One region of the Blautia hansenii DSM 20583 genome, then DNA from elsewhere that is predicted to be linked to it. Evidence: predicted binding sites of a transcription regulator. Region 1 holds the regulator's gene; each other region holds the start of a gene.

Region 1 (7,837 bases):
GAAGGTCGAATGGAGGATTTTGATAAAGCCATCGAAGATACTCTTATCGCATTGAATACAGGGGTTATGCGTACCAGAGATGGTGAGAAACTAAAACAAGCGGAAGGAAAATCGGCGATTCAAAATCCAATATGGCGTAAAAAACTCGATACAATTGCAGATATGCTTAATGATATCCGTAGACGATTAAAGGTGGCTGAAGCAGAGCATACATATACAAAATATGGTTCAGGACAGGATGTTTTTTATTGTTTTTCAGATAGAGAACTCGGTGAGTGGTTTAATCTTACAAGAGAAGAAATATTGAAAATCTTATCTTCTATTTGTAGGGAGGCTGGATTGCGTGAATTACATTTTCCTTGCAGAAGGTATAAATGGTAAAAGAGAAGGAGAGGGGTATAGTCATCATAGGCTATATCCCTCAAAATCATTTCTCTACTAACGTTTTATAAACTCTACTTGATTTGTTTGCATCTATTTATCAAAGCCTTTTGCGGATTTATAGCATTTATTTAACACCCAGCCGTTATTTTGAAGAAAAAGTGCTGAAATACCTGATAAAATCGTAAAAAAAGCGAAAGAAAATTGCCTGCAACTACTTGACACAAGAGGGAGCATTTCCCCATATAGATTTTGACAACCGAATTTGGAGCTTTCAGGACTTTGTAAACGGTCGTACAAAGCCTTATGATGACAATGGTCACGGAACTCATGTATTGGGAATTATCGGCGGAAGCGGTGCGGCAGGAAAGGGTAAAATTCAAGGGATTGCGCCAAAATGCGGGCTTATTCCCATTAAAGTGCTGGATAAAAAGGGAAATGGCAGCAAGGAAAAGGTATTACGGGCATTTCAATGGATTTTAGAAAACAAAGATTGTTACAATATCCGTATTGTAAATATTTCTGTTGGTACTACCAGACGAGAAGGACATGAGGATTTAATTCGTGCAGTAGAAGATGTCTGGGACGCAGGGCTTGTGGTAGTAGCGGCGGCAGGAAATATGGGTCCCGGAAGATGCAGCATTACAGCGCCCGGAAGCAGCAGAAAAATTATTACCGTAGGTTCTTCGGATATGCTGATGAAAAACCATGGAATTTCAGGAAGAGGTCCTACAAAAGAATGTATCAGTAAGCCGGATATTGTAGCCCCCGGAAGCGAAATCATGTCTTGTACCAACTCCGACAGTTTATTTCCCTATATTGCAAGAAGCGGCACATCTATGTCTACCCCTATTGTGTCAGGAGGCATTGCTCTTTTATTGGAAAAATATCCTCAAATGACGAATTTAGAAGTGAAAAAAAAGCTTTGGAAAACCGCCAAAGACTTGGGCTACGAGCATAATCTTCAAGGTTGGGGATTGTTTGATTTGCATAAATTTTTGCAATAACTCTTGACAAATATCTGTTTTGTCTATTAAAATGTACGAAACAGTTTAATAAAACGCAGTGATAATTTAAGAAAGTAAGAGGTAGAAGATATGGGAAAAATACAAATGGCAACACCTTTAGTAGAGATGGACGGAGATGAAATGACAAGAATTTTATGGGGGTGGATAAAAGAGGAACTGCTTTCTCCTTTTCTTGACTTAAATACAGAATATTATGATTTAGGATTAAAATATCGAGACGAAACAAATGACAAAGTGACTTTGGCTGCCGCTGAAGCAATCAAAAAATATAAAGTAGGGGTAAAATGCGCTACCATTACACCGAATGCAGCCAGAGTCGAAGAATACCATTTAAAAGAAATGTATAAAAGCCCTAACGCCACTATTCGTTCCTGTTTAGACGGTACGGTTTTCCGCACGCCTATTCTGGTAAAAGGCATTGAGCCCTGCGTAAAAAGCTGGAAAAAGCCCATTACCATAGCAAGACATGCCTATGGTGATGTATATAAAAATGCCGAAATGAAAATTCCGGGAGCAGGAAGAGTAGAGTTGGTCTATACAAATGAAAAAGGAGAAGAAACAAGAGAATTAGTACAGGAATTTCAGGAGTCCGGTATTGTACAAGGGATACATAATCTGACGTCTTCCATTGAAAGCTTTGCAAAATCCTGTTTTTCTTATGCACTGGATTGTCATGAGGATTTATGGTTTTCTTCTAAAGACACCATTTCTAAAAAATATGACCATACCTTCAAAGATATTTTTCAGGAAATTTATGAAGCAGAATATAAAGAAAAATTCGAGAAAGAAAATCTAACCTATTTTTATACCTTAATTGACGATGCAGTAGCCCGCATTATGAAAGCAGAAGGCGGTTTTATTTGGGCATGTAAAAATTATGACGGAGATGTGATGAGCGATATGGTTTCCTCCGCTTTTGGCTCACTTGCCATGATGACTTCTGTTTTAGTATCTCCAAAGGGATACTTTGAATATGAGGCAGCCCACGGCACAGTACAGCGTCATTACTATCAATATTTGGAAGGAAAACAGACCTCCACCAATCCGGTAGCAACTATTTTTGCATGGAGCGGCGCTTTAAGAAAAAGAGGAGAGCTGGACGGCAATGCAGAATTAGAACAATTTGCAGATAAGCTGGAGCAAGCTGTTTTAAAAGTCATTGAGTCTGGAAAAATGACAAAGGATTTGGCTGCAATTACCACAGACACTTCTGTAACCGTATTAAACAGTTTAGATTTTATAAAAGAAATCAGAAAAGAATTAGAAGTTATTTAACATTTACAAGAAATAATATATTAAAACAAAAATCTAGAAGATTTCTATATTTTTAGCAAATTTGTCTGGCACACTTTGAGATTACAAGCTCAAAGTGTGCGCAGACTGAGCGCAACATGTAGAAATCCTCTGGATTAGCTAAATTATTCTGCCAGCTCTTCCCACTTTTCATAAAGCTCTTCCAGCTTTTGGGCAATTTCGGCTTTTTCTTTGGAAAGACGAACACACTCCGCTACATTGGTAGCAACTTCCGGTTTTGCCATTTCCTCATCAATTTCACTGTCTCTTGTTTCCAGTTCTTCAATCATGGCTTCTGTTTTCTTTAAATCATTTTCTTTTTTGCGAAGACGTGCCTGTTCTTCCTTTTGCTGTTTCCAGTCTAATTTCACCGCAGAAGTCTTTGTTTCAACAGCTTCCTCTTGAATATCCGGTGCATAAATCTGTGTTAATTCTTCTTTTTTCTCTAAATAATAATCATAATTTCCAATGTAATTTACCAGCTTTTGATTAGTTAAATCTAAAATTCTGGTAGCTGTTTTATTGATAAAGTAGCGGTCATGAGAGACGTATAAAACAGTTCCCTCATAATTGCTTAAAGCTTCTTCCAAAATTTCTTTTGAGGTAATATCCAGATGGTTGGTAGGCTCATCCAAGATTAAGAAATTGGCTTCTGAAAGCATCAGCTTTGCCAAAGAAACACGCCCTTTTTCTCCGCCGCTTAAAGCCTGAATAGGCTTAAATACATCATCTCCCGTAAACAAAAAGGCTGCCAGCAGATTGCGGATTTCCGTATTGGTCAGTTTCGGGAAATCATCGGAAATTTCTTCAAAAATGGTCTTTTCATTGTGCAAAACATGGTGTTCCTGGTCATAATAACCGATATGAACCTTGCTTCCCAAATGAAAACATCCGGTATCTGGTGGCACAATTTCATTTAAAATTTTTAAAATCGTAGTTTTTCCTGTACCGTTATTTCCAATAATGGCAACACGCTCGCCTCTTTTCACAGAAAAGTTCAAATCTTCAAAAAGTGTGAGAGGAGGGAAGGATTTTCCAAGCCCTTCTACGGTTAAAACATCATTTCCGCTGGTAATTCTGGGCTTTAATGTAATCTTCATAGAGCTGTCGATTTCCACCGGTTTTTCCAGAACTTCCATTTTATCCAGCATTTTTTCTCTACTTTCTGCTCTGCGGATGGACTTCTCTCTATTAAAGGATTTCAGCTTTGCAATAACCTCTTCCTGATGTTTGATTTCCTGCTGCTGATTTAGGTATGCCTGATAAGCTGCTTTACGAAGAAGGGATTTCTTTTCACTGTAAGCGCTGTAATTTCCTGTAAAAACAGATACCTTTCCATTATCAATTTCTACAATTTTCGTAGCCACTTTGTCCAGAAAATATCGGTCATGAGAGACGATAAAAACAGCCCCGGGATAGTTCAAAAGATAAGTTTCCAGCCATGCAATGGAGTCCATATCCAAATGGTTGGTAGGCTCATCCAACAGAATAATATCCGGTTTGGAGAGAAGGAGGCGGCCAAGGGCTACCCTTGTTTTCTGTCCTCCGGAAAGCGTGGAAACCTGTTTCTGAAAGTCTTCTTCCTGAAATCCCAACCCTTTTAAAACACCGGTCAGCTCACTTTTGTAGGCATATCCGTTTTCCATTTCGAATTCATGTGTGAGACGGGAGTAACTGTCCATAAGCTTTGTCAGGGCTTCTCCTGTGGTATGCTTCATTTCCGCTTCCATTTCACGCATGCGGATTTCCATATCCAGAATATGCTGTTTTACCTGCAACAGGCAGTCATAAATGGTAAGCTCATTTTCCATTTCCTGATGCTGCGCCAGATATCCCAAGGTCTTTCCTTTTGCCAGAATAACCTGTCCGTTGTCAGGGGAAAGTTCTCCTACAATAATACGAAAAAGTGTAGATTTTCCCGCACCGTTAATGCCCACAAGAGCAGCCTTTTCTCTTTCTTCTATATGGAAACTGGCGTCCTGTAAAATGGTGACGCCGTCAAAAGATTTTTCTATATTTTGACACGCTAATATCATGTAAATATCTCCTTTGTAAATATAGTATCTTCATTTATTATAGCGGAAAAAATATATTTGACAACAGATAAATGAATTATGATTGACTTTAATTTAACAATTTTATATAATAATTTCAAGAAATGTGTATTTTGAATACAGGAGGGTTCGCCGTGGAGGAAAAAAGCATTTCAAAAGCAGTAATTAAACGACTGCCTCGATATTACAGATATTTAGGTGAACTCATAGAGGAGGGAATAGAAAGGATTTCATCCAATGAGTTAAGTGCAAAGATGCGTGTAACAGCTTCTCAAATCCGTCAGGACTTAAATAATTTCGGGGGCTTTGGGCAGCAGGGATACGGATACAATGTGCCATATCTGTACGAGGAAATCGGAAAAATTCTGGGGTTGGATAAAACCCATCACATGATTATCATAGGAGCGGGAAATCTGGGACAGGCTCTTGCCAATTATGTAAAATTCGAAAAGAGAGGCTTTAAAATTGTGGGCGTTTTCGATATCAATCCAGTTTTAAAAGGAATTTCCATCAGGGGAAATGGAATTCGTATGATGAGCGAGCTGCCGGAATTTTTACAAAAAGAAGACGTACAGATTGCAGCGCTGACAGTACCAAAAAGCAGCGCCGCAGAAATTGCAGAGCTTTTGGTGCAAAATGGTATTAAAGCCATTTGGAATTTTGCCCATTTGGACTTAAATGTGCCAAAAGATGTAATTGTAGAAAACGTTCATCTTTCCGAAAGCCTGATGCGTTTATCCTACAATTTGACTGTTGCGGAGCAGAAAGAAGAAAAATAAAGGGGAAGGCTGTTGTGAAAGAAATTTTACAGCAGCTTTTTTCCGTTATCGTTAGGAGGATGACATGGAGAGAATTGTAACAGGTGATCAGATGCAGCTTTTAGATAAATACACCATAGAAGAAATGGGTGTTCCTTCTTTAGTGCTTATGGAAAGAGCCGGACTTTCTGTTTTTGAAGCAATAAAAAAAGAGGGGTTTTCTCTTAATAAAATTTTGATTTTATGCGGAAGCGGAAATAATGGGGCGGATGGTGTGGTACTGGCACGACTGCTTCATCTTGCAGGTTATTGCACAGATGTCTGTATTTTAGGAAAGCCGGAGAAATTTACAAAAGAAATGCAGAAACAGATAGATATTGGAAAAAATTATGGAATTTCCTTTGTCAAGAGTTTTCATATTTCTGAATATACTGTTATTGTAGATGCTGTTTTCGGTGTGGGACTTTCCAGAGAAATCACGGGAAATTTAAAAGAAATTATACTGGAATTACATAAATTTCAAGGAAAAATCGTTGCTGTGGATATTCCTTCGGGAATTTGCAGCAGAACAGGAAAAATATTGGGCTGTGCGGTAAAAGCGGACTTAACCGTCACATTTGCTTATGGAAAAACAGGGCTTTTTCTTTATCCCGGCGCAGAATATGCAGGAAAGGTTGTCATTGCCGATATCGGTATTTATGCCAAACCGGAAATACTTCCAAAGCCCGAAATTTTTACTTATACAAAAGGGGACTTAAAAGAAATCCGAAGAAAGAGGGATGGAAATAAAGGCAGTTTTGGGAAAATCCTTTTAATTGCAGGAAGCAAGGATATTTTCGGCGCAGCCTATTTAAGCGGAATGGCAGCTATGAAAACCGGAGCAGGTATGCTAAAAATCTGTACGCATAAAGAAAATAAGGTTCTTTTTTCCTGTTTTCCCGAAGCCATGCTCTTGTGTTACGAGGATGACGAGAACATTACAAAAGAATTGTCAGAAGGTTTTCAATGGGCAGATGTCATTGGAATTGGACCGGGTATTGGTCTTGGCAAACAGGCAGAAAGTTTGCTGGATACGGTGCTTTCCCAAGGAACAAAACCCCTTGTTATTGACGCAGATGCCATAGGAATGTTAAAAGGACGCACAGAACAGTTAAAAAACTATCCAAATGAAGTGATTTTAACACCACATTTAGGAGAATTTTCCCGTCTTACCGATATTTCTATAAAAAAATGGAAAGAAAATCCCATAAAAATCACACAGGAAATTGCAAAAACCCTTTCTGTTGTGTTAGTATGTAAGGATGCCAGAACAGTTATCAGTAATGGAGACAAAAACATTTACTTGAATTTATCCGGAAATGACGGTATGGCAAGCGCAGGCAGCGGCGATGTTCTGACAGGTATGATTTTAAGTCTTTTGGCTCAGGGAAAAGATGGGTTAAAGGCAGCCTGTCTGGGTGTTTATCTTCACGGAGCTGCCGGAGATTTGGCAGCAAAAAGAAAAGGCCGTGCAGCTATGCTGGCAGGAGATTTAATAGATGCAGCAGGGCAAATTCTGGATGAAGTTTAAAAAGGGAGAGATGAGAAAGGCATGAGAATACAAAGCAGAATTCAGGCGCACATTAATCTGGATGCAATCGATTATAACCTGAAAAACATGTATGATTATATGGGAAAGAACACACAGATTATCGCAGTGTTAAAGGCAGACGGTTATGGACACGGAGCAGTCCCCATCGCAAAGGAAATTGAGGCTTATTCTTATATATGGGGGATTGCGGTTGCCACTGTGGAGGAAGGCAGAGAGCTTCGAAAAGCCGGAATAAAAAAGCCGATTTTAATTTTAGGCTATACCTACGAAGAAGATTATGACCGAATTGTAAAAGAAGATTTTCAACCTACGGTCTTTAAGCTTTCCATGGCAGAACAGCTTTCAAAAGCAGCCGTAAAAGCCAATAAAACTTTAAAAATACATATAAAATTAGATACAGGCATGACACGTATCGGCTATCGCCACATAGAAGACGCAATACCGGAAATCGTGGAAATTTCAAAGCTTCCAAATATCGAACTGGAAGGGATTTTCACGCACTTTGCAAGAGCAGATGAGACCGACCTTGCACCGGCATATCAACAGCTGGAAAAATATCAGGAATTTTTAGACGCTTTAAAGAGACAGGGAATTTCCATACCTGTAAAGCATTGCTCTAACAGCGCAGCCATTATTCGGATGCAGGATGCCTATTTCGATGCAGTACGTGCAGGAATTATTCTCTACGGCATGTATCCTTCCAATGAAGTGGAAAAAGATAAAATTCTTCTG
Region 2 (7,837 bases), 580 kb from region 1:
TATTAGAAGCACCTGTTCCCATATCTTTTGCAAGAGCCTTAGAGCCCATAATTACTCCGAAAGAAAGTGCTGTAACAACTGCTAATGCAATAATCCCTCTTACGTTTTTATTCTTCATGTTTTTCCTCCACTACGCTTCTTTTTTCTTCATTCCATACACATGCTTTTTGTAAAGTACAGACAACATACCTGCCATACAGTTTGCGGTTAAAATACCGAAACAAATTCCTTCCGGATAAACGCTGAAAATTCGAATTGCCGCAGTAATAATACCTGCCACAGCCGCATAAATCAGCTTACCTTTTCTGGATGCAAAGGCATAATCTGTCAGCATATAACAACCGCCCATAATCAGACCGCCTCCGAAAAGATTTAATAAAATATCACCGGTAAACAGCCCATCCGGACCGAAGATAAAAGTTAAAATTGTAACTGTTCCAATATAAGTAACTGCTGCTTCTGCATTTACAATTTTTTTGTAACACATATAAGCAAAACCGATTAAAAGCAATAATTTGCTGGTTTCTCCCATTGCTCCCGGCATCTCGCCCAAGAACATCTGAAGATAGCTGTAACCTGTTTCGGCACCGCTTTTTGCTGTTCCCAGAATGGTTGCCGCTGAAACAGCATCTACGGAAACAGTTCTCGGTACTACATACTGCATAACAGCTGCCGGCCATGCTACCATAACTAAAAGTCTTCCCATAAGAGCAGGATTTACAAAGTTATTTCCAATTCCGCCAAACATCTGTTTTACAACTAAAATACTGAATACGTCTGCTGCAACAAGTGCCCACACCGGAACGGTAACCGGCATGTTAAAGGCTAATAAAAGACCTGTAACCACGGCGCTGAAATCACCTGCTGTCACCTGTTTCTTTGTAATTTTCTGCCATATATATTCTGTCAGCACACATACTGCAACAGAAAGGCCTGACAAATATAATGCCTGAATTCCGAAATAATAAATTGCTCCCAAAAGCGCCGGAATTAAGGAAATTGTTACGTGCATCATAACGTTTCTGGTTGTTCTTGGAGTACGAAGATGCGGTCCGTTAATTACTCTTGTCTGACTCATTATTTTTTCACCGCCCTTTCTCTCATTCTCTGTTTCACCATATCTCTTGCCATTCTTGTTCTTACGGACAGTTCTCTCTTGGCAGGACAGATATAAGAGCAGCAGCCACAGGCAATACACTCACTGGCGTATAAGCTCTCACACAAATCATAATCTTCTTCTAAATATGCAAATTCAATCTGATAAGGAACTAATCCCGCCGGACACACACTTTCACAGCCTGCACAGCGAATACATGGCTGTTCCTCATACTGACTGTCCGGAAGAACTAAAATTCCGGAAGTGTTCTTTGTCACATAGAAAAGTTCACTTTCTCCATTCCAATCAGAAGCTACACAAGGACCTGTCATCGGTCCGCCTGCAATGACTCTGTTATTCTTTACTGTCACTCCTCCGCAAAGCTCTACCAGTTCTTTTGCTGAAGTTCCGATTGGAACCAAATAGTTCCCCGGATTTTTTACACAGCCTGTTACTGTTACAATCCTTCTGATAAGAGGTGTCTTTCCAAGGAGCATATCTGCTGTCGCTTTGGCTGTTCCTACATTGGAAACAATAGCGCCAGCCTCTGCCGGAAGTCCTCCCATTGGCACTTCTCTGCCCAGAACAGCCTGAATGAGCTGACGCTCTCCACCTTGAGGATACTGTGTCGGCAATACCTTTACTTCTATATCTTTTGTATTTTCTAAAATTTTACCAAGAACTTTTGCCGCCTCCGGTTTATTGTCTTCCATGCAAAGATACGCTTTTGGAGCGCCGGAAGCCTTTAACAGAAGGCGAATACCATTTGCTACTGCATAGCTGTATTCCAGCATCAAACGATAATCACATGTTAAAAATGGCTCACATTCTGCTGCATTAATCAGCAGCGCATCAATTTTTTTATCTGTTTCGTATTTCTTATGTGTTGGAAATCCTGCGCCGCCCATTCCTGTAAGACCGCCGTCACGAATTCCCGCAATAATTTCTTCTTTTGTAAAATTCTCAATATCTACCAGCTTGCTTTCATATTCCTGCGCATCCTGTTTTGAGGTATCCCCTCTTTTAATAATACACGCCAGAATATTTCTTCCCTGATTGTTTACTTCTTCTACTCGGAGAACCTCTCCGCTTACACTTGCATGTAAAGGAGCTGCCATAAATGCCTCAGGAATTCCGATTTGCTGTCCTGCTACTACTTTATCTTTTGGCTTGACTAACAGCTGACATTTTCCGCCAAAGGATTGCTCTGACAAAATCGTAACTGTCTCAGGCCAATATTCATGGACAGGCAGGTCCATGGTCAGTGCCTTGTCATAACCATCTGTGGGATGAATTCCGCCGGGGAATTTATTCTGCTTCTTTTTCCACATACTCTGTCTTCCTCCATTATTTCTATCGTTAAATTATTGACATACTTTAATAAAATAACATATTAGACTACTTTTAGCAAGATTATTTTTTGACTTTTCTATTTGGAAATGACGAAACAATTTGATATATCCCTCTATATAGGATATAATGAGTTTATAAAACAAAAAATTTTTGTCACCATGAATGTTACTGTCTTAATAACGGAGGGAAGGTTTTTATGAAGAAAAGAAAAATGATAGGTTTTCTGATGTTAATATCTCTGTGCATGAGTTCCTGTCTTATTGTACAAGCCGAAGACTACGTTGGTCCTGAATACGATGAAAATGGTTTTCTGATGTCACCTGACGAACTTAATGCCGACAAACCGGAGTCTACCTATTATGAAGATTTAGAAAAAGAACTGATGGAGGAGGAGTCTGATAATTCCACAGAGCCAGATATTGAATACCATTCTGAGGATGAACCTCCTACAAATATAAACGTTACAATAGAGTCTTATCCTCCCACAGATGAAGCGCCTGAAATCGATAACAATGTAAGTACATTTTATGCCTATAAAAAAGAGACTCCTATTCATTTTTCAAAGTTTTCCACTTGCGGAAGTCTGTTTTCAGCAAATCTTCCTTTACTGTTGCACATTTTAGAAACTATATTATAAAAGATTGCGCTGTTGCGCAATCTCCTATGAAATAAAAAAACACAGCAGGACAAAAGGCTCTTCTCCTTTATCCTGCTGTATTTTTACAAATCTTTAAAGAAACAATTCGTTTTTCTTTCTGTCTTCACAAGCTTTTTTCATCTTCATAGATGCAATTTTTAATTTCAGCTTATTCACTTTTCTTGCTTTTTTCGGGCAAACCTGTATACATCTCATACAGGAAATACATTTGCTTTTATCTGTTTTTTTCGGTGACTCAGCCGGTATTGCTCCCACCGGACAGACCTGTGCGCATAAGCCGCAGCCTTTACAGTCTTTCCCTGCTTTTGGTTTTAACGGAACACCATTATATTTACGGTAAGGTTTGTTTCCCGGTACGGAAATTTCTTTCTCATCACCGGATTTTATCTTATGAGCAATTTTTTCAGCAAATGCTTTTAATTCTTTTTTATCCTTTGCATCCGGTCTTTTTCTTGCAAACTGGTGCATAATCGAATGTTCTGCTACTGCTGACACGGCTGCTGTCACATGAAATCCGCATAAATCTACCTGTTCCTTTAATTCCAGCAATGTATCTTCATAAGCACGATTTCCGTATACGGCAACTAAAACAGCTTTTGCTTTATTCCCCTTCATTTTTTTCATACGTTCCAGCGCCGGCGCAGGTACTCGTCCGCCGTAGGAAGGCACACCGAAAATACAGATGTCCTCCTCTTTAAAGGCTCTTACATTTTCCCCTGAATTCTGTTTACTTAAATCAATTTCCCCGTATGTACCAAATTCCTTGGCTAATAATTTTACAATTTTTTCTGTACTTCTTGTTGGACTAAAATAAATCGCATAGACACTCATATTTCCACTATTCCTTCCTAAAAGTATTGCTTATAAATAGACAATTATAGTTCTTTTTTGCCAAAGATGCAAGAACGAATTCTTTTAAAATTATTTTGCCATTTTCCGAAATTCAAAGGCATATAAAACCAGCACAATCGCCATAATTACCATTTCACCTAAAATCAGCACATCTGCAATTCTCCCTGAAATTTTTGGCATGAAAACCAGCACGCCTAAAACTACAAACAAAGTAGCCGTACATATTTTTCCATACCATTTTGCTCCGTCTAATTTCTTTCCGTGGCGCAGATTTATCAGCCCCATAACTGCCATAAAACCTTCCTTAATTGCCATAAGCGCCACCAGCCAAATCATACGCTTATATCTGGTACACAGGCATAATGCTACTGCCCCATGCGTAAGCTTATCAGCAAAGGGGTCTACGAATTTTCCAAGCTCTGTTACCATATTAAATTTTCGGGCTACTTTTCCGTCAAATAAATCGGTAATTGTAGACACCAATACAAGCCCTGCTGCAAGATAATAATCCTTCACACTGTCTGCATTCAAATAAATTACGCAAAAAAACGGTATCAGCAGAATACGAAAATACCCCATACAGTTGGGTATGGACCAGATTTCTTCCTTTTTAATTTTTCCCATTTTATACTCACTCTCTTTCTTTATTTCTCATCATCTAAAAGCTGAAGCTTTGTTACCTTTTCAATTTGTCCGGGATAACTTTCCATAATACTTCCTGTGTAGGTTACGGCAACACAATCTCCCACGTCAAATTCCGAAAGCTTTATAGGAGCATGATGCCATTCCAGTTTTGTATCGTCTTCTACTGAAAAAATAAATGCTCCTCGGCTGTTGATATCATTGGTTTCCAGTCCTTCCACCTGCATAGAACTGCCATTTTCTCCTATATCTGTAATCACGGCATGGAAGGTCTCCGTTTGATTTCCTTTTAAAGCCTGCTTATATCCCACAAAATTACCTCCTTCGCCACAGCGCTATCCTTGCAGAGCATGAAACAAAAAGCACCACTGATATTTCCTATTATACCAAATATCAATGATGCTTTCTATGTTATTTTACTTCAAACTTCCCACTGTACTTTCTGCAATTTCTAAAATCCTGCCGGAATGAATAAGCTTTCTGATATGCTCAATATGCGGATGCAAAATCATGTCTTTTTCCATAACAGGAACTGTCATTTTTAATTCGCTGTACACGGCTTTTGACACAGAGCTTACTTCTACGTCCTTATCCTGGAACTGCTGCGCTTCATAGTCGGATAAAAGCTCTATGGCAAGAATGTATTCCAGCTTTTCTGCCACTGTTACTGCTTTTCTGCAAGCAAAATATCCCATGGCAACATAGTCCTCCTGATTACCGCAGGTAGGCGTGTTATCAATGGTTGCAGGTGAACATAAAACTCTCATTTCATTGAGTAGTCCTGCCTGTGTATACTGCGGTATCATAAGTCCTGAATTCAATCCCGGCTGGCTGATGCAGAACCACGGATATCCGGAGAGATTTTCATCAATAATTCGATTATTTCTCCGTTCAGACATTTTCCCCAAGGTACAGGCTGCAATACTGGCGCTGTCCATCTCCAGCCCTACATAGGAGGAGTCCGCATTACAGGCTGAAATTACATCCTCCTCTCCCGGTTCGCTCCAGATAATCGGATTGTCACAGCAGGAATTCATTTCAATTTCCAGTGTTCTCCTTGCATCCTCTAAGGTTTTTCTGGATGCGCCGTGAAGCTGAGGCATACATCTTAAAGATAAGGCATCCTGCACACGGCTTCCCTGATATTTCTTTATTACTTTAGAATTTTTCAGGATTTTTCTGATATTCTCTGCCACCTTCGCCTGTTCCCCATGAGGACGTACCTTCATCACTCTTTCGTCAAAAGCATTCATCACACCCTTTAAGGTCTCCACTGTCAAAGCGCCGATAACATCCGCTGTTTTGGCTGCCTGTAACATATCATATAAAGCCAGCGCTCCAAGGGCTGTGGGAGATGTTGTTCCGGAAACAAGAGCCAGACCTTCCTTTGAACTTAATTCCATAGGCTTCATGCCTACCCTTTTTAAAGCTTCTTCTCCCAAAAGCAATTCTCCCTGATACCATGCCTCTCCTTTGCCCAATAATACCAGAGCTGTATGCGCCTCTAACGCCAGATATCCGACACTTCCTGCTTCCGGTACCTTCGGAGTAATTCCTTTGTTCAGAAACTCTCTGTACATTTCCAGAATTTCCAGACGCACACCGCTGTTTCCACGTCCCAAATTCTGCAAAACCATAAGCATAATTCCGCGAACTCCTTCTTCTCTCAACGGTTCGCCCACGGAAACGGCATGTGTCAAAATAATATTTTCCTGTAACTGTGCTGTTTCCTCTTTTCCGATTGCTTTTGTGCAAAGAGCGCCAAAGCCTGTGGTAACGCCATACATGACTCTTTCCTCTTCTACCCATTTTTCCACTAAGGTACGGCTTTTCTTTACACGCCGACAATATTCTTCAGAAAAAACAACCTCTGCCCCATATCGTGCAACTGCTACAAATTCCTCCAGATGAATGGGATTACCCAGCTCCACCTTTTTTATATTTTTGCTGTTCTCCATTTGGAACCTCCTGCTACATTATATCCTTCTTTGTTTCCTTATCTAAGAAAAACAGTTTTATTGCAGAAACAACCTGCAAAATAAAAATAGTAAGAACCACAAAACCACCGCAGGCAGCCAGATATTTTACACCGTCTACACCTTGCTCGCCGCCTCCGAAAGCAACCATAATACATGCAATTAAACCAATAGAAACACCCCATACGATTTTCTGCCAGATTGCCGGCTCTTCATCATGTTTTGCCCCTTTGGTACATAAAGCGGCAATGGTTGTGGACATGGTGTCAGCCGTAGTAGAGAAAGCAGCAATCAAAGCCACAATAATGACCGGAATAATAATTGCTCCTAAAGGCACATGCTTTAAAAATTCCCAAATTCCGGCTACTGCGCCTTCCTCCTGAATGGTGGCAATGATATCTGCTTTTCCGCTTGTCTGCCATTTCAAAGCAGTTCCGCCCCATACAGAGAACCATACAAAGCCAAAAGATGCAGGTAAAATCCAGTTAATTACCAAGAACTGACGAACCGTTCTTCCGTAAGCAATAATGGCAAAGAAGATACCCATAAGCGGCGCATAAGCAATCCAGATAGCCCAGTCATACATCGTCCACCATGTAACCAGAGCTTCTCCGCCCACTGTTCCCGGGTCAAAGCCCCATGTCCAGAAACGGTCTAACCAGTATCCTAAGCCCACATTTGCCATATTCAAAATATAGAGTGTAGGACCAATTAAAAACAATACAATCAACAGCACATAGAAAATCTTAGAGGTCAGCCCTGCCAGCCACTTAATTCCTTTATCAATACCTGTTACAGATGCAACGGTAAAGGTTGCCGTAATAATTGCCGTTAAAACAAACCACACAATCGGGCCCTGTTTTATGCCGTAAGCAGAAGAAAGTCCCGTTCCGATAAGAGCAAGTCCTGCACCAAGAGATGATGCCAGTCCAAGGGCAATGGCAAGTACAGATAATACATCAATCAATGCTTTCCAAAAGCCTTTTGTAACACCCTCTCCAAAAAGAGGAATTAAAGATGCGGAAACAGAAAGCTCTTTCTTTCTGTTAAAATACATATACGCAATTACCACGCCGGAAAGTGCATACATGGCATAAGGAACAAAGGTCCAGTTGTAAAAGCTGCGTCCCATGGCAAACTGTGCCGCCTCATCAGACAGCGCCTTTACTCCATATCCATCCAGCTCTCCGTAAATATTTCCAAAATAAATCAGAACCTCATTCACACCATACGTAATCAACCCCGTTGCAATACCTCCGG
Region 3 (7,837 bases), 550 kb from region 1:
CAAATCAATCATTTTAATTTGGAATAATTCTTATTTGTAGTTTACAATAGAACCAAAATCTGGTTTTAATGCTGCTCCACCAACTAATCCACCGTCAATATCCGGCTGAACGAATAATTCCGGAGCTGTTGCAGCATTTACAGAACCGCCGTACTGAATACGGATTGCTTCTGCTGTTGCTTCATCATAAACTTCTGCGATACACTCACGGATTGCTTTACAAACTTCCTGAGCCTGCTCTGTTGTAGCTGTTTTTCCTGTTCCGATTGCCCAGATTGGCTCATAAGCGATAACTGCTTCTTTTGCCTGTTCTGCTGTAATTCCCTGGAAACCAACTTTTACCTGCTGACGGATAAAGTCCATAGTAACACCCTGTTCTCTCTGTTCCAGAGTTTCACCACAGCACATAATTGGTGTTAAACTATGTTCAAATGCTTTTAACATTTTTTTGTTGATGTCTTCGTTTGTTTCACCAAAGTATTCACGTCTTTCGGAATGTCCTAAGATAACATATTTAACGCCTGCATCTACCAGCATGTTTGGAGAAATTTCTCCTGTGTATGCACCTTTTTCTTCAAAGTACATATTTTCAGCACCAACCTGAATGTTGCTTCCTTTTACAGCTTCCACAACCGGTACAATGTCAATAGCAGGTACGCAGAATACCACGTCTACTTCTTCGTTTGCAACCAGTGGTTTCAATGTGTTTACTAATTCAACTGCTTCGCTTGGTGTCATGTTCATTTTCCAGTTACCAGCGATAATTTTTTTTCTTGCCATTGGAATGACCTTCTTTCTGATTTTATAATTGTATTTTTTGTTCGCCTTTGGCTTGCTAAGAGCCTCGCAATCTAGTTTATATCAGGGGTATGTTCCCCTTACTAAACTCTGTCTGCGCCTACGGCTTGCCACTCGTCAAGTGCTTACTTATCGTTTGCTGCTGCAACGCCCGGTAATTCTTTTCCTTCTAAGAATTCCAAAGAAGCACCGCCACCTGTGGAGATGTGTGTCATTTTGTCTCCATATCCTAAGATATTTACTGCTGCCGCAGAGTCACCGCCACCGATGATTGTTGTAGCATCTGTATCAGCAAGCGCTTTTGCAACTGCTGCTGTACCATGTGCAAAGTTTGACATTTCAAAGCAACCCATTGGTCCGTTCCATACAACTGTTTTTGCATCTTTTACAGCATCTGCAAAGATTTTTTCTGTTTCAGGTCCGATATCCATACCTTCCCAACCTTCCGGAATTTGTCCGCTGCCTACAATCTGAATATTGCAGTCATTAGAGAAAGCATCACCAATTCTGTGGTCAACAGGAAGAAGAAGTTTTACTCCTTTTTCTGCTGCTTTCTTTTTCATTTCTAATGCGTAATCTAAATAATCATCTTCACATAAAGAAACACCGATGCTTCCGCCTGCTGCTTTGGAGAAAGTATAAGCCATACCGCCGCCGATGATTAAAGTATCTACTTTGTCAAGCAGGTTATTGATAACAGAAATTTTGCTGGAAACTTTTGCTCCTCCAAGAATAGCAACGAAAGGTCTTTCCGGATTATTTACTGCATTTCCTAAGAAATCAATTTCTTTCTGCATTAAGTATCCAACAACTGCTGTATCAACAAATTTTGTAACTCCTACGTTAGAGCAATGTGCTCTGTGAGCTGTACCAAATGCGTCATTTACAAATACTTCGCAAAGAGATGCCAGTTCTTTAGAGAATTCCTCACCATTTTTTGTTTCTTCTGCACGATAACGTGTGTTTTCAAGTAAAACAACTTCGCCGTCTTTCATTGCTTCTACTGCTGCTTTTGCGTTTGGTCCTACAACCTCAGCGTCAGCAGCAAATTTAACTTCCTGACCTAATAATTCAGATAAACGTCTTGCAACAGGTGCCAAAGATAATTCCGGTTTTGCTTCTCCCTTTGGTTTACCAAGGTGTGAGCATAAGATTACTCTGCCGCCATCTGCGATTAATTTTTTAATAGTAGGAAGTGCAGCTACCAGACGATTTTCATCTGTAATTTTACCTTCCTGTAATGGTACGTTAAAGTCACAGCGAACCAGGACTTTTTTTCCTTTTACGTTAATGTCGTCAACTGATTTTTTATTAAGCATTGAGAAATGCCTCCTTTTTCTTATTTTCCCGTCTTTCTTTTATATAGACGAAAAGGGTCCGGTCCACAATAGACCGGACCCTTATTGAGCCTTATAATACCCAAAAATTATTTGTTTAATAATTTTCCGAAGTATTTGATTGTTCTAACCATCTGGCTTGTGTAAGAGTTTTCATTGTCATACCATGATACAACCTGAACTTCTGTTGTGCCGTTATCTAATGGAAGAACCATTGTCTGAGTAGCATCGAACAGAGAACCATATCTCATACCAACGATATCGCTGGATACGATTTCATCTGTGTTATATCCGAAGGATTCTGTGGATGCTGCTTTCATAGCATTGTTGATTTCTTCAACTGTTACGTTTCCTTTAACAACTGCTGTTAAGATAGTTGTGGAACCTGTTGGTGTTGGGATACGCTGAGCAGCTCCGATTAATTTTCCGTTTAATTCAGGAATAACTAATCCGATAGCTTTTGCAGCACCTGTGCTGTTTGGTACGATATTTACTGCTGCTGCACGAGATCTTCTTAAATCACCTTTTCTCTGTGGTCCGTCAAGTGTCATCTGATCGCCTGTGTAAGCATGAATTGTACACATAATACCAGACTGAATTTCAGCTAAGTCATTTAATGCTTTTGCCATTGGAGCTAAGCAGTTTGTTGTACAAGAAGCTGCAGAAATGATGTTATCATTTTCTGTTAATGTTTCATGGTTTACATTGTAAACGATTGTTGGTAAGTCATTTCCTGCTGGTGCAGAGATAACAACTTTTTTAGCGCCTGCATCGATATGAGCCTGAGCTTTGTCTTTAGATGTATAGAAACCTGTACACTCAAGAACTACGTCTACACCGATTTCTCCCCATGGAAGTTCAGCTGCGTTTGCTTTTGCGTAAATTTTGATTTCTTTTCCATCAACTGTGATGAAGTCTTCACCTGCTGTTACTTTATCAGCTAATTCGTATCTACCCTGAGTAGAGTCATATTTCAGTAAGTGAGCTAACATTGCTGGAGATGTTAAATCGTTGATTGCTACGATTTCAAATCCCTCTGCTCCGAACATCTGTCTAAATGCAAGACGACCAATACGTCCAAAACCATTAATTGCTACTTTTACTGCCATGATTTTTATTCCTCCTAAAAGTGATTGATTTAATGTGAGTTCTTTCACAAAATAAATGTACTTTGTTAAAGAAACATCAACCTTGTCCATATTGTACCTGTTTTTATCCAAAAATTCAAGTCTATTTTCAAATTTCCTGAGGTTTCATGCTTTCTCACTTGAAATTGCTTCTGTTTTGCCTTTATAATGGAAGAAAAGCAAAGAATTTTTCATATTTTATTTATACGAAAGGAAAAAATTTATGTATTATGATTTCCATCTCCATTCGAATTTTTCCGAAGACAGTACCAGTCCTATGGAGGATATGATAAAAGAAGGAATAAAACAGAATTTAAAAGGAATGTGTTTTACCGAACATACCGACTTAGATTTTCCGGGAAATAATTTTACTTTTCTGGCTGATTTAGATGCATACGAAAAAACCTTTTTACAATTAAAAGAAAAATATCGGTCTCAAATCAAGCTTTATTTTGGTCTGGAAGTAGGCTTACAGCCACATTTAAAAGAAGAAATTCCTGCTCTGTGTACTTCCAGAAATTTTGATTTTCTTATAGGCTCTACTCATGTTGCAGATTGTTTGGACCCTTATGATAATGCTTTCTTTGAAAATCGCACTGAGACACAGGCATATCAACGCTATTTCGAAGTTCTTCTTAAAAATCTTCAGACCTACTCCTGCTTTGATACCTGTGGGCATATTGACTATGTAGTTCGCTACGGTCCGTCCAAAAATGTACATTATTGTTATAAAAATCATGCCGATATCTTAGATGAAATTTTAAAAACACTCATAGATAAAGGAATTGGTTTGGAATGTAACACAGCAGGTTTTAAATATGGTCTGGGACAGCCACATCCTTCTACGGAAATTTTAAAACGCTACAAAGAATTAGGCGGCGAACTGCTGACTTTGGGCTCTGATGCTCATGCTCCCTGTCATATCGCCTACGATTTCCAGAAGGCTTCCGACCTTTTAAAAGCCTGCGGTTTTCGATACTATACAATTTTCAAAGAGAGAAAATCGGAATGTATTCCTTTATAAAAGTTTTCAATAACTATTGGGATATTTTATCTTCTATACCCCAATAGTTATTCTCCATAAAAACCATTATCACTTTTTTCCGCCCATTTCATATACATTTCTTTATAATTTTCTTTTATAAACTCACGATAATACGAATTTCCCTATCAGATAATTGTCCTATATTCTCAATCGTTGTTTCGCCATTTTTCATAACAAAAAACTTTGCAGAACCCGCATTTTCACAACATCACACATATTCAATCCTCACCTTCTGAATTGGTTTTAAAAAATCTTCCGTATCAAAATATAAGTTTTCAAGAATTGGAATTAAATCTATATACCCTCTTCCTCCTCGTGCCCTTCATATTTAGCCATAACAACTAAATATCCCTTATCCCATTCAATTACTTTCGTATATCGTTCAAGTCTTGGAGATGTTCTAAAACGTATATTATGACTATTAAACCGAAAAGATGTAAACATTTTGTCACTACTTAATATCGCCTCATTCTTCATATTAACTCCACCACCTTAATTTACGTTTCCTAAAAATATTATAACACCCAATAAATGTTATTTCCGTACATTCTGCGTATCCGTTTAAAGACAGAAAAAAGAGCACTCTCTACAAGTGCCCTTTTCCCATTCTCTCTATATTCTCTCATGCTTTTCCTAAAATAATACCGCCACCGGCTACATATTCTCCATCATAAAAGACCACTGCCTGTCCCGGAGTAACTGCTCTTTGCGATTCACGGAAAAGGACTTTTACTTTTCCTTCTCCCAAGTCTTCCAGCGTACATACTGCTCCCGGATGATTGTAACGGATTTTTGCAGTAAATTCTTTTCCTTCTTCCAGATGGTCTATTGCCATGAAATTTACTCTGTCGCAAATTAAATCTGTTACAAACAAATCTTCATTTTCTCCGATAACAACCTCATTGGTATCCGGTCTTATTTCTGTCACAAAAACAGGATGTCCCATAGAAAGGTTCAACCCTTTTCGCTGTCCGATGGTATAATGAATAATTCCCTTATGTTTTCCGATTACTGTACCGTCTTCTAAAACATAATTTCCTTCTTCCAGCTTTTTCCCTGTACTTTCCTCAATAAAGCCTGCATAATCATTATCCGGTACAAAGCAGATTTCCTGACTATCCTTTTTGTGCGCTACGGGAAGTCCCGCTTCCTGAGCAATCCGGCGAATTTCCTCTTTTGTATATTCTCCTACTGGCATCAGTGTTCTGGAAAGCTGTTCCTGTGTAAGATTATATAAAGCATAAGTCTGGTCTTTCTTTGCTGTCACCGAATTTCGAATGGCATATCTTCCGTTTGGAAGCTGCTCCACTCTGGCATAATGTCCTGTTGCAATATAATCTGCTCCGATATCCAGACTTCTCTTTAAAAGAGACTCCCATTTCACATAGCGGTTACATGCAATACAGGGATTTGGCGTTCTGCCTTCCAAATATTCCTGATTAAAGTAATCAATAACCTTCTCTTTAAACTCTTTTCGGAAATTCATAACATAATAAGGAATATCTAAAATCTGAGCAACGCGTCTGGCATCATCTACTGCACTTAATCCGCAGCAGCCACCGTTTTCTTCCTGAAACTCATTGTCTTCCTCCTGCCAAATCTGCATGGTTACTCCGATTACATCATACCCCTGCTTTTTCAAAAGATACGCTGCCACAGAAGAGTCTACGCCGCCGGATAACCCTACAACGACTTTCTTTCCGCTCATTAATATTCTTCCTCGTCTTCTTCATCTTCATGGATATCGGATTTTGGTTTGGAAAGACCTTCAATCTTAATTCCGTGTTTTTCCGCATAATCCCACAGAGCTGCATGAATTGCTTCTTCAGCCAGTAAGGAACAGTGTACTTTTACCGGTGGAAGTCCGTCTAAAGCTTCCATAACTGCTTTATTTGTAACTTTTAAAGCTTCTTCAATAGTCTTTCCTTTTACCAGCTCTGTTGCCATACTGCTTGTTGCAACGGCTGCTCCACATCCAAATGTCTTAAATTTGCAATCCTGAATAATTTGATTATCATCAATATCAAGATAAATTCTCATAATATCGCCGCATTTTGCATTTCCTACTGTTCCTACACCGCTGGCGTTTTCAATTTCTCCTACATTTCTTGGGTTCTGAAAATGGTCCATAACTTTTTCGCTGTACATAATAATTTCCTCCGTTTTTTCTCTCTTATTTGTTCTGTTTTTTTACAAAATCTTCATATAATGGTGATAAATCACGCAGTTTTCCGATAATTTCTTTTAACTGCTCTAATGTATAATCCAAATCTTCTTTTGTGGTATCTTCTCCTAAAGTCAATCGCAAAGAACCGTGTGCAATTTCATGAGGCAGACCGATTGCCAATAGTACATGAGAAGGATCTAAGGAACCGGATGTACATGCAGAACCACTGGAAGCAGCAATTCCTTTCATATCCAGCATAATTAACAAAGACTCCCCTTCTACAAAACGAAAACTGAGATTGATATTGTTTGGCAAACGTTTTACAGGGTCACCGTTTAATTTTACATAAGGAATTTCTTTTAAAACTCTGTCAATAAAATAATCTCTTAATTCTCTTTCTTTTGCTGTACGGACTTCCATGGTTTCTGCTGCTCTTTTTGCCGCTACGCCATAGCCCACAATACCCGGAACATTTTCTGTACCCGCACGTCTCTTTCTTTCCTGTGCACCTCCGTGTACAAAAGAACGGATTTTTACGCCTTTGCGGATATATAAAAATCCGATACCCTTTGGTCCGTTAATCTTATGCGCACTGGAGCTGAGCATATCAATATTCATCTCATCCACATCAATCGGCACCTGTCCGAATGCCTGAACAGCATCTGTATGGAATAAAACTCCGTGTTCTTTCGCAATCATTCCAATCTCTTTTACCGGTTCAATGGTTCCGATTTCATTATTTGCAAACATAATAGAAATTAAAATTGTTTCCGGACGAATTGCCTTTTGTAATTCATCTAAATTAACCAGACCATTCTCATCTACATCTAAATATGTGATTTCAGCGCCCTTTTTCTCCAGATATTCACAGGTGTGTAAAATCGCATGGTGTTCAATCTTTGTTGTGATAATGTGATTGCCCTTTTTGCTGTATGCTTCAAAAGCAGCCTTTAACGCCCAGTTGTCCGCTTCACTTCCTCCTGCGGTAAAATAAATCTCCTCTGTTTTTGCGCCTAAAACTTTTGCAATATCTTCTCTTGCAGTAGTAATAGCTTCTTTACTTCTTTGTCCCACTTCGTAAATACTGGAAGCATTTCCATAGTTTTCCGTAAAATATGGAAGCATTGCATCCACAACTTCCTGAGAAGTTTTGGTCGTTGCTGCATTGTCCAAATAAATTCTTGTTTTCATATCGCTCATCTCCTATATTTAATCACATTTCTGCACTTTAATTTGCCCTTTTTCACGAGCCTTACGGCTCTCCTCTACTAACTGACTGATTTTTATGGAGTCTACTGTTTCCTGAATACTTTTATTAATCTCCTGCCAGACATAACGGGTAACGCATAAATCCTCACCCTGA
Region 4 (7,837 bases), 290 kb from region 1:
CTTCTAAATCCTGACAGAGCTCAACCATTTTCTGGTAGATTTTCTCAGAACCGGAGGCTACACATCCTGTTCCCGCACAGACTAAAATACGACATTTATAAGAAGCCAGTTCTTCACGGGCAGCTTCTCTTTCTTTTAATAAAGCTTCTCTGTTTTCAATTATCATACATTATCACCTCTCAGTTCTGCGATTAAATTCAGAGCTTTTTCCGGCGTCATGGAAGGATAAACTTCGTTGTTTACCGTCATAGTAGGCGCTAATCCGCAGGCGCCCAGACAGGAAACCGTTTCTACGGTGAACAGCATATCATCTGTGGTATGCTTTTTCTTGCTAAGCCCCAGCTCCTTTTGCAGGGCTTCTAAAATAGGAATAGATTTGCGGACATGACAGGCAGTTCCGTCACAAACTTTAATTATGTATTTTCCCTTTGGTTCAAAAGAGAAATTTTCATAGAAAGTTGCCACACTGTAAGCTTTTGCCTCACGTACTCCGATTTCTTTCGCAACATAGGTCAGCAGCTCTCCGGGCAGATAACGATATTCTGCCTGAATATCCTGCATAATGGGAATTAATGAACTTGCTTTACGGCCATAAAATTCGATGATTTCATCGGTTTTTTCATAATAACTTTGGTCAAGCATGCTTTGATACCTCCTCCTAATAGTCAAATACGCAGCCAAAGGGAAATGAACCTTCACTTTGCGAAGCTATTCCTATTATACTTGATATGTATAAAATTCACAATCATTTTCTGTTATAAAAACAAAAAATATACAATTTATATATACAAATTTTAAGAGAAACAGGGCAAAACTTTACAATTTACCGGATTGATGATAATATAGAAAAAAGGAGGCGCAATATGTCTGAGGAATTATATAATTTAATGGATTGGCAAAAGATAGAGGCTCTTGTTTATTCAGAGGAAAGCGAGCCGCAGAAAACACTGAAACCGAAAATTATGAAAAACGGTATTCTTTTTCAATGCTTTTTTCCGGAAGCACGAAAAGTAAAACTTCTTTTTGGGAAAAAGAAACGGGAATATAAAATGGAAATGCAGGATGAGGCGGGATTTTTTGCCTGTCTGATACCGGAAAAGCAGATTTTAAATTATACGTATCAGGTGTTTTTGAAAAACGGTGAAGAAAAGCTGGTACAAGACCCTTATTATTTTGAGAGCCAGATTACAGAAGAGGAAGAAAAGAAATTCTGTGCGGGAATTTGTTATGATATATACGAAAAATTAGGAGCGCATTATCAAAAGATAAAAGGCGTTTGGGGAGTACATTTCGCAGTTTGGGCGCCCAATGCCCTGCGTGTCAGTGTGGTAGGGGATTTTAACCATTGGGACGGCAGAGTACATCCGATGAACCGGCTTTCCCGGTCTGGGATTTTTGAATTGTTTATTCCCGGTGTCAAACTCTCTGATTTATACAAGTATGAAATTAAAACAAAAGATTTGCGGGTGTTTTTAAAAGCAGACCCTTATGCAAATCAGGCTGAGGTCCGTCCGTGCAATGCTTCTGTGGTAACAGATTTGTCCGGTTATCAGTGGGAAGACAGTCTGTGGATGAACAAAAGAGGTAAGCTCCAAGGAGAGGACAGACCACTTTCCATATACGAAGTGCATTTAGGCTCATGGAAAAAGCCGGAGGACGGCAGAGAATTTTATAATTACCGGGAATTGGCGAAAATGCTGTGTGCGTACGTGAAAGAGATGGGATATACTCATGTGGAATTATTACCTGTGATGGAGCATCCTTTAGATGAGTCATGGGGCTATCAGGTGACAGGATATTATGCTCCTACCAGTCGCTTTGGAAATTGCGAAGACTTTATGTATTTTGTGGATTATATGCACCAAAATGATATCGGCGTGATTTTAGACTGGGTTCCGGCACATTTTCCAAAAGATGATTTTGCTTTGGCAGGCTTTGACGGCACAGCTCTTTATGAGTATTCCCAAGCAGAGAAGGCAGAGCATCCTCACTGGGGAACGCTGGTATTTGACTATGCCAGCCCTGAAGTAAAGAATTTCCTCATATCCAATGCTCTGTTTTGGGCGGAAAAATACCATGCAGACGGTATCCGTATGGATGCGGTGGCGTCTATGCTTTATCTGGATTACGGAAGACAGGATGGACAGTGGCAGCCGAATATGTATGGCGGAAATGAAAATCTGGAAGCAGTAGAGTTTTTGAAACACTTAAATTCTATTTTTAAGAAAAAATATCCCGATGCCCTTTTAATTGCAGAGGAGTCTACTGCATGGCCGGCTGTTACGGGAGATTTAGAGGATAATGGCTTGGGATTTGACAGAAAATGGAATATGGGATGGCAGAATGATTTTCTGGATTATATGAGAAAAGACCCGATTTTCAGAAGCGGTGTCCATGATGAGCTGACCTTTAGTATGTTATACGCATATAGTGAAAAATTTTTGCTTAGTTTTTCTCATGATGAGGTAGTACACGGAAAAGGTTCTTTTCTTAATAAAATGCCCGGTGAAAAAGATAGGAAGCTTGCAAATCTGCGAGCAGCCTATGGCTTTTGGATGACACATCCCGGCAAAAAGCTTTTATTCATGGGACAGGACTTTGCCCAGGAAAGGGAATGGTCTGAAAAGACCCCTCTTGATTGGGAGCTGTTAGAAGAGAAGGAACATAAACAGATGCAGGACTATGTAAAAGCATTATTAAAGCTTTATCAGGATTATCCGGCGCTCTATGAATATGATGATACTCCTGACGGCTTTGAATGGATTAATCATATAGAAGCAGAAAAAAATATGCTTACCTTCCTTCGGAAAGCAGAGAAAAAAGCAGATACCTTAGTTGTGGTATGTAACTTTTCTGATTTGGCGTATGAAGCTTATGCGATGGGTGTTCCTTATGCAGGAGAGTACAGAGAAATTTTTAACAGTGATGATGAAAGCTTTGGAGGTACAGGCGTAAAAAACAGCGGAGTACAGAAAGCAAAAAAAGAGGAAAAGGACGAAAGACCTTATTCCATAGAAATTCAGGTAGCCCCTCTTTCCGTACAGATTTTTTCTGTAAAAGAATGTGGGGAAAAGATGGTAAAAGAGTCTAAGGTACGCCGTGAATTGGAGAAAAAAATAAAAGAAGAACACAAAAAAGAGGAAAACAGAAGATGAGAATTATCTTGACAGACGCATTGACAGAACCGCTGGAAATTGCGGGAATTGGAGAGTTTTTCAGACAGTATCTCACATGGGATTACTGGAGTCAGAAGCTGCCCTTAATCGGAAGCTTTGCAGGGAGAGTCCTTCTGGCAATTTTGGTCTATGTAGTTGCCAGTAAAATCATTCATAAACTTTGCAAATTGATTGTGGCATCTATGAACAGGGCGAATGCAGATACTGGAGTTACACAATTTGTATCCTCATTCGCAAAGGCTGCCATGTATTTCTTCCTGATTGTTTCCATTGCAACCAGCTTTGGAGTGAAGGAGTCTTCCATTGCCGCACTTTTGGCATCCAGTGGTGTTGCCATTGGTCTTGCCTTGCAGGGGGGCTTGTCAAACCTTGCAGGCGGAGTGATTATCCTGATTTTAAGACCTTTTGTAATCGGAGATTATATTATTGAAAATTCGGGAAAGCAAGAGGGCACGGTTGTAAAAATTGACCTTTTTTACACAACCTTATCCACAGTGGATAACCGAAGAATTACCGTTCCAAACGGAGCGCTTACCAATTCCAGTATTGTCAATGTGACGGCAAAAGACAACCGCAAGCTGGAAATTAAGGTAGGAATTTCCTATCAGGCAGATTTGAAAAAAGCCAAGAAAATTTTGGAAACACTGCTCCACGAGGATGCCAGTATTATGTCAGACCAGGAGATGCAGGTCTTTGTGGACGAGCTGGCGGCAGACAGTGTGATTTTGGGACTTCGTGCATGGGTAAAGACAGAGGAATACTGGGCGACAAAGTGGCGTTTGAATGAAAAAATCAAGCTCACCTTTGATGAACAGGGGATTGAAATTCCGTTTCCGCAGTTGGACGTGCATATTAAATAAAGTGTATGCAGGAAAAACTTTATAGAGAGTTTAGAGTTTTTAAGAATTAAGAAATATTATTTCTATTGTTTTGTGATAAAATACTATTATGACAACAATAGAAGGGAAGATGAACATGAAAACGCAGGTATTGTACAAGAGCAGAACCGGCAATACAGAAAAGCTGGCAAAAGCAATTTTTGAGGCTGTTCCCGGACAGTGTAAGGATATTGCACCTTTAGAAGGACAGACAGATTATGAAATGGGAGACATATATTTTATAGGATTTTGGACGGACAGAGGAAGTGCCAGCGTGGAGGTGTTGGATTATCTGGGCAGCCTTCAGGGAAAGAAGATTGCATTATTCGGTACCTGCGGCATGGGAAATGATTTGGAATATTATAAAAAAATCGAAGAAAACATACGTGTTTTTATTGAGGATGACAACGAATATCTGGGCGCTTATATCTGTCAGGGAAAGATGCCGATTTCTGTGCGTGAGAAATATCTCAGCATGAAGACACCGGAAAATACGAAGATGATAAATGCTATGCTCCGTAATTTTGACATGGCAATGCTTCATCCTGACACGCAGGATTTAGAAGGCGCAAAAGCCTTTGTACAAAAGGTATTTGAAGATATTAGGAAGGAAGAATTGCAGTATGAATAAAATAAGAGAAGCGTTTCAGCGATTTATGTATGGAAGGTATGGCAGTGACCGTTTAAATCAGGCGATGCTGATTGTTTTTCTGGTCTGTGCCATGTTGGATATTTTCGTGGATAATGTATACTTTAGCGTGTTGCTTACTTCATGGGAATTTTTACTTGTTATTCTTATTTATTTCCGTGTGTTTTCCAGAAATATTTCAAAGCGATATGCGGAAAATCAAAAATATCTGGCGTTGGAAAATAAGGTACGAAGATTTTTCGGGAAAACAAAATACATACAGCAGCAGAGAAAGGACTTTCATATTTATACATGTCCCCAGTGCAAACAGAAAATCCGTATTCCAAAGGGAAAAGGTAAGATTAGTGTAAGATGCCCCAAATGCGGAGCTGAGTTTGTTAAGAACAGTTAAAGCTGATAGAGAGAGGTTATGATTTGAGATTTATCATATCCTCTCTTTCTTTTTTAAAAATGGAATTGGTTATACCAGATACCAAATACAAAAATTGACATAAACGAAGGGGAAAACAGAGAAAAATAGGATAAAATATATGAAAAACAGAAGTTATATTGACAAAAAATCGTCATAATAATATAATGTCGATAAAATAACAAAATTGGTACAACCAATTAGAACGGAGGAAGGGCAATGGACAAATTCAAAGTTCTGGAAATTAAAAAAAGTGTATTTTCCGGCAATGAAAAACGTGCCGATGAGCTTCGCAAGCAGTTGAAGGAGAAAAAGTTATTCCTATTAAACCTAATGTCTTCTCCCGGTTCAGGAAAAACTACAACCCTTACAGGAACCATTAAAGCTTTAAAAGGGGAGCTTCGCATTGGGGTTATGGAGGCAGATATTGACTCTGACGTGGATGCAAAAACAATATCTGATTTGGGAGTAAAAACCATTCAGCTCCATACGGGAGGAATGTGTCATTTGGATGCCGGCATGACAGCTCAGGGGCTGGAAGGTCTTGAGACAGATGAACTGGATTTGGCAATTTTGGAAAATGTGGGAAATTTAGTTTGTCCTGCAGAGTTTGACACAGGGGCAGTAAAAAATGCCATGATTTTAAGTGTACCGGAAGGCCATGATAAACCGTTGAAATACCCGCTTATGTTTTCCGTGTGCGATGTAGTTCTTATTAACAAAGTAGACGTAATTCCGTATTTTGACTTTGATATGGAGGCGTGTAAGAAAAATATTTTGATGCGTAATCCAAAAGCAAAAATTATTCCTATTAGTGCAAAGACAGGGGAAGGGATGCAGCAGTGGTTTGAGTGGCTTTTAGATGAAGTAAAGCATTGGAAAGAGTAGAAACAGAAAGGGAGAGTCACGTATGGCAGAAAAAAGAGAATTAATTTTAAAGCTGGGACAGAAAATTACAGATCGTATCGGACATAAGGTGACCGTAGATGATCCAGAATACTGGGGATTAGCATGCGTTGTAACAGATGAAATGGCAGAAGTGGCGCTGAAAATGAAGGTGCGTAAGCCTATGACATTTTCTCAGATTTTAAAAGCTACGGGTAAAGAAGAAAAAGAACTGGAAAAACTTTTGGAAGAAATGAGTATTGTAGGGCTTTTGGAATATAACTGGGAAAATCCTAAAAGAGAAAAACAATATGTACTTCCTATGTTTGTGCCTGGCAGTGCAGAATTTACGAATATGAACCGCAAACAGCTTGAGGAACATCCGGAACTTGGCAGATTTTTTGAAAGGATGTCAAGACTGCCTTTAGAAAAAGTAACACCAATGGTGCCGCCGGGAGGAGCCGGTATCGGTATGCACGTTATTCCGGTAGAAAAAGCCATTGAAATGGAAAATCAGTCCATTGACATTGAGCATATTTCTCACTGGCTGAAAAAATATGAAGGAAAATATGCGGCAAGTCCGTGTTCTTGCAGATTGTCAAGACAGACCTATGAGGAAGGCTGTGCAGATGACCCGGAGGATTGGTGTATTGCAGTGGGGGATATGGCAGATTACGTAGTAGAAACACAAAAGGGCGGACGCTATATCACTTATGAGGAAGTGCTGGATATTTTGAAAAAGGCTGAGGATAATGGCTTTGTACATCAGATTACCAATATTGACGGAAAAAATAAAATTTTTGCCATCTGCAACTGTAATGTCAATGTATGCTATGCACTACGTACTTCCCAGCTGTTTAATACGCCGAATATGTCAAGGTCTGCTTATGTTGCTCACGTAAAGACAGAAAATTGTGTTGCCTGCGGCAGATGCGTGGAATATTGTCCGGCAGGAGCGGTCAAGCTGGGACAGAAGCTCTGTACAAAAGATGGACCAATCGAATACCCGAAGCATGAGCTTCCGGATGCCGTGAAGTGGGGACCGGAAAAATGGGATGAAGATTATCGGGATAACAATCGGATTAACTGCTATGACACCGGTACAGCGCCATGTAAAACAGCCTGTCCTGCGCATATTGCAGTACAGGGCTATTTGAAAAAAGCCGCACAGGGCAAATACAGAGAAGCGCTGGCTTTGATTAAAAAAGAAAATCCGTTTCCGGCAGTATGCGGACATATCTGTAACCGCAGATGTGAAGATGCCTGCACAAGAGGAACCATTGATCAGGCGGTTGCCATTGACGAAGTAAAGAAATTCATTGCAAAGCAGGATTTGACAGCAGAAAACCGTTATATTCCGCCGATTATTCCGCCTACCACAGGCAGATTATTTGAAGAGAAGATTGCCATTATAGGCGGTGGTCCGGCAGGACTTAGTTGTGCCTTTTATCTTGCAGAAAAAGGTTATAAGCCTACTGTTTTTGAAAAGAATGAAAAGCCGGGCGGTATGCTGGTTTACGGAATACCTTCTTTTAAACTGGAAAAAGATGTGGTAGAGGCAGAAATTGATGTGATGCGCCAGATGGGTGTGGAAATTAAATGCGGTATTGAAGTAGGAAAAGATATTACCTTAGAGGAACTGCGTAAACAGGGCTATAAAGCCTTTTATCTTGCAATCGGATGTCAGGGAGGAAGAAAAGCCAATATCCAAGGAGAAGATGCAGAAGGTGTTATGACTGCCGTAGATTTCCTTCGTACAGTAGGTGACAATCAGAATTATCCGGTAGAAGGACGTACCGTAGTCGTAGGAGGCGGAAACGTAGCCATTGACGTGGCGAGA

Evidence for each region. Region 1 encodes Rex, which represses fermentation and respiration genes when NADH is low (regulators of the CRP and FNR family bind a similar motif). Its sites were predicted from a motif close to ATTGTTAANTANTTAACAAT; they were not measured.
Region 2: rsxC (electron transport complex subunit RsxC) is a predicted target of Rex. The motif match lies at 2,452-2,471, and genes of this name have one in related genera.
Region 3: gap (type I glyceraldehyde-3-phosphate dehydrogenase) is a predicted target of Rex. The motif match lies at 3,306-3,325, and genes of this name have one in related genera.
Region 4: hypB (hydrogenase nickel incorporation protein HypB) is a predicted target of Rex. The motif match lies at 5,279-5,298, and genes of this name have one in related genera.

What each region holds. Positions count from the first base shown of each region.
Region 1 covers NZ_CP022413.2:1,515,500-1,523,336, reverse strand. Annotated here, with positions in the region: gene CGC63_RS07540 (hypothetical protein) at 1-381, shown strand, start outside; gene CGC63_RS07535 (S8 family peptidase) at 600-1,388, shown strand; gene CGC63_RS07530 (NADP-dependent isocitrate dehydrogenase) at 1,479-2,684, shown strand; gene CGC63_RS07525 (ABC-F family ATP-binding cassette domain-containing protein) at 2,828-4,738, opposite strand; gene CGC63_RS07520 (redox-sensing transcriptional repressor Rex) at 4,891-5,535, shown strand; gene CGC63_RS07515 (bifunctional ADP-dependent NAD(P)H-hydrate dehydratase/NAD(P)H-hydrate epimerase) at 5,600-7,084, shown strand; gene alr (alanine racemase) at 7,106-7,837, shown strand, end outside.
Region 2 covers NZ_CP022413.2:938,059-945,895, reverse strand. Annotated here, with positions in the region: gene CGC63_RS04775 (FMN-binding protein) at 1-118, opposite strand, end outside; gene CGC63_RS04770 (RnfABCDGE type electron transport complex subunit D) at 131-1,078, opposite strand; gene rsxC (electron transport complex subunit RsxC) at 1,078-2,427, opposite strand; gene CGC63_RS04760 (hypothetical protein) at 2,646-3,086, shown strand; gene CGC63_RS04755 (EFR1 family ferrodoxin) at 3,180-3,938, opposite strand; gene CGC63_RS04750 (CDP-alcohol phosphatidyltransferase family protein) at 4,029-4,583, opposite strand; gene CGC63_RS04745 (hypothetical protein) at 4,604-4,912, opposite strand; gene CGC63_RS04740 (HAL/PAL/TAL family ammonia-lyase) at 5,018-6,559, opposite strand; gene CGC63_RS04735 (BCCT family transporter) at 6,573-7,837, opposite strand, start outside.
Region 3 covers NZ_CP022413.2:2,066,985-2,074,821, forward strand. Annotated here, with positions in the region: gene tpiA (triose-phosphate isomerase) at 31-780, opposite strand; gene CGC63_RS10510 (phosphoglycerate kinase) at 924-2,117, opposite strand; gene gap (type I glyceraldehyde-3-phosphate dehydrogenase) at 2,225-3,244, opposite strand; gene CGC63_RS10520 (histidinol-phosphatase HisJ family protein) at 3,486-4,286, shown strand; partial or broken gene CGC63_RS16110 (DUF7724 family protein) at 4,516-4,784, opposite strand; gene mnmA (tRNA 2-thiouridine(34) synthase MnmA) at 4,930-6,015, opposite strand; gene nifU (Fe-S cluster assembly scaffold protein NifU) at 6,015-6,455, opposite strand; gene nifS (cysteine desulfurase NifS) at 6,481-7,665, opposite strand; gene CGC63_RS10545 (RrF2 family transcriptional regulator) at 7,684-7,837, opposite strand, start outside.
Region 4 covers NZ_CP022413.2:1,802,943-1,810,779, reverse strand. Annotated here, with positions in the region: gene CGC63_RS09030 (NADH-ubiquinone oxidoreductase-F iron-sulfur binding region domain-containing protein) at 1-166, opposite strand, end outside; gene CGC63_RS09025 (complex I 24 kDa subunit family protein) at 163-642, opposite strand; gene glgB (1,4-alpha-glucan branching protein GlgB) at 864-3,155, shown strand; gene CGC63_RS09015 (mechanosensitive ion channel family protein) at 3,152-4,036, shown strand; gene bilS (flavodoxin family protein BilS) at 4,146-4,685, shown strand; gene CGC63_RS09005 (zinc ribbon domain-containing protein) at 4,678-5,094, shown strand; gene hypB (hydrogenase nickel incorporation protein HypB) at 5,332-6,000, shown strand; gene CGC63_RS08995 (FAD-dependent oxidoreductase) at 6,023-7,837, shown strand, end outside.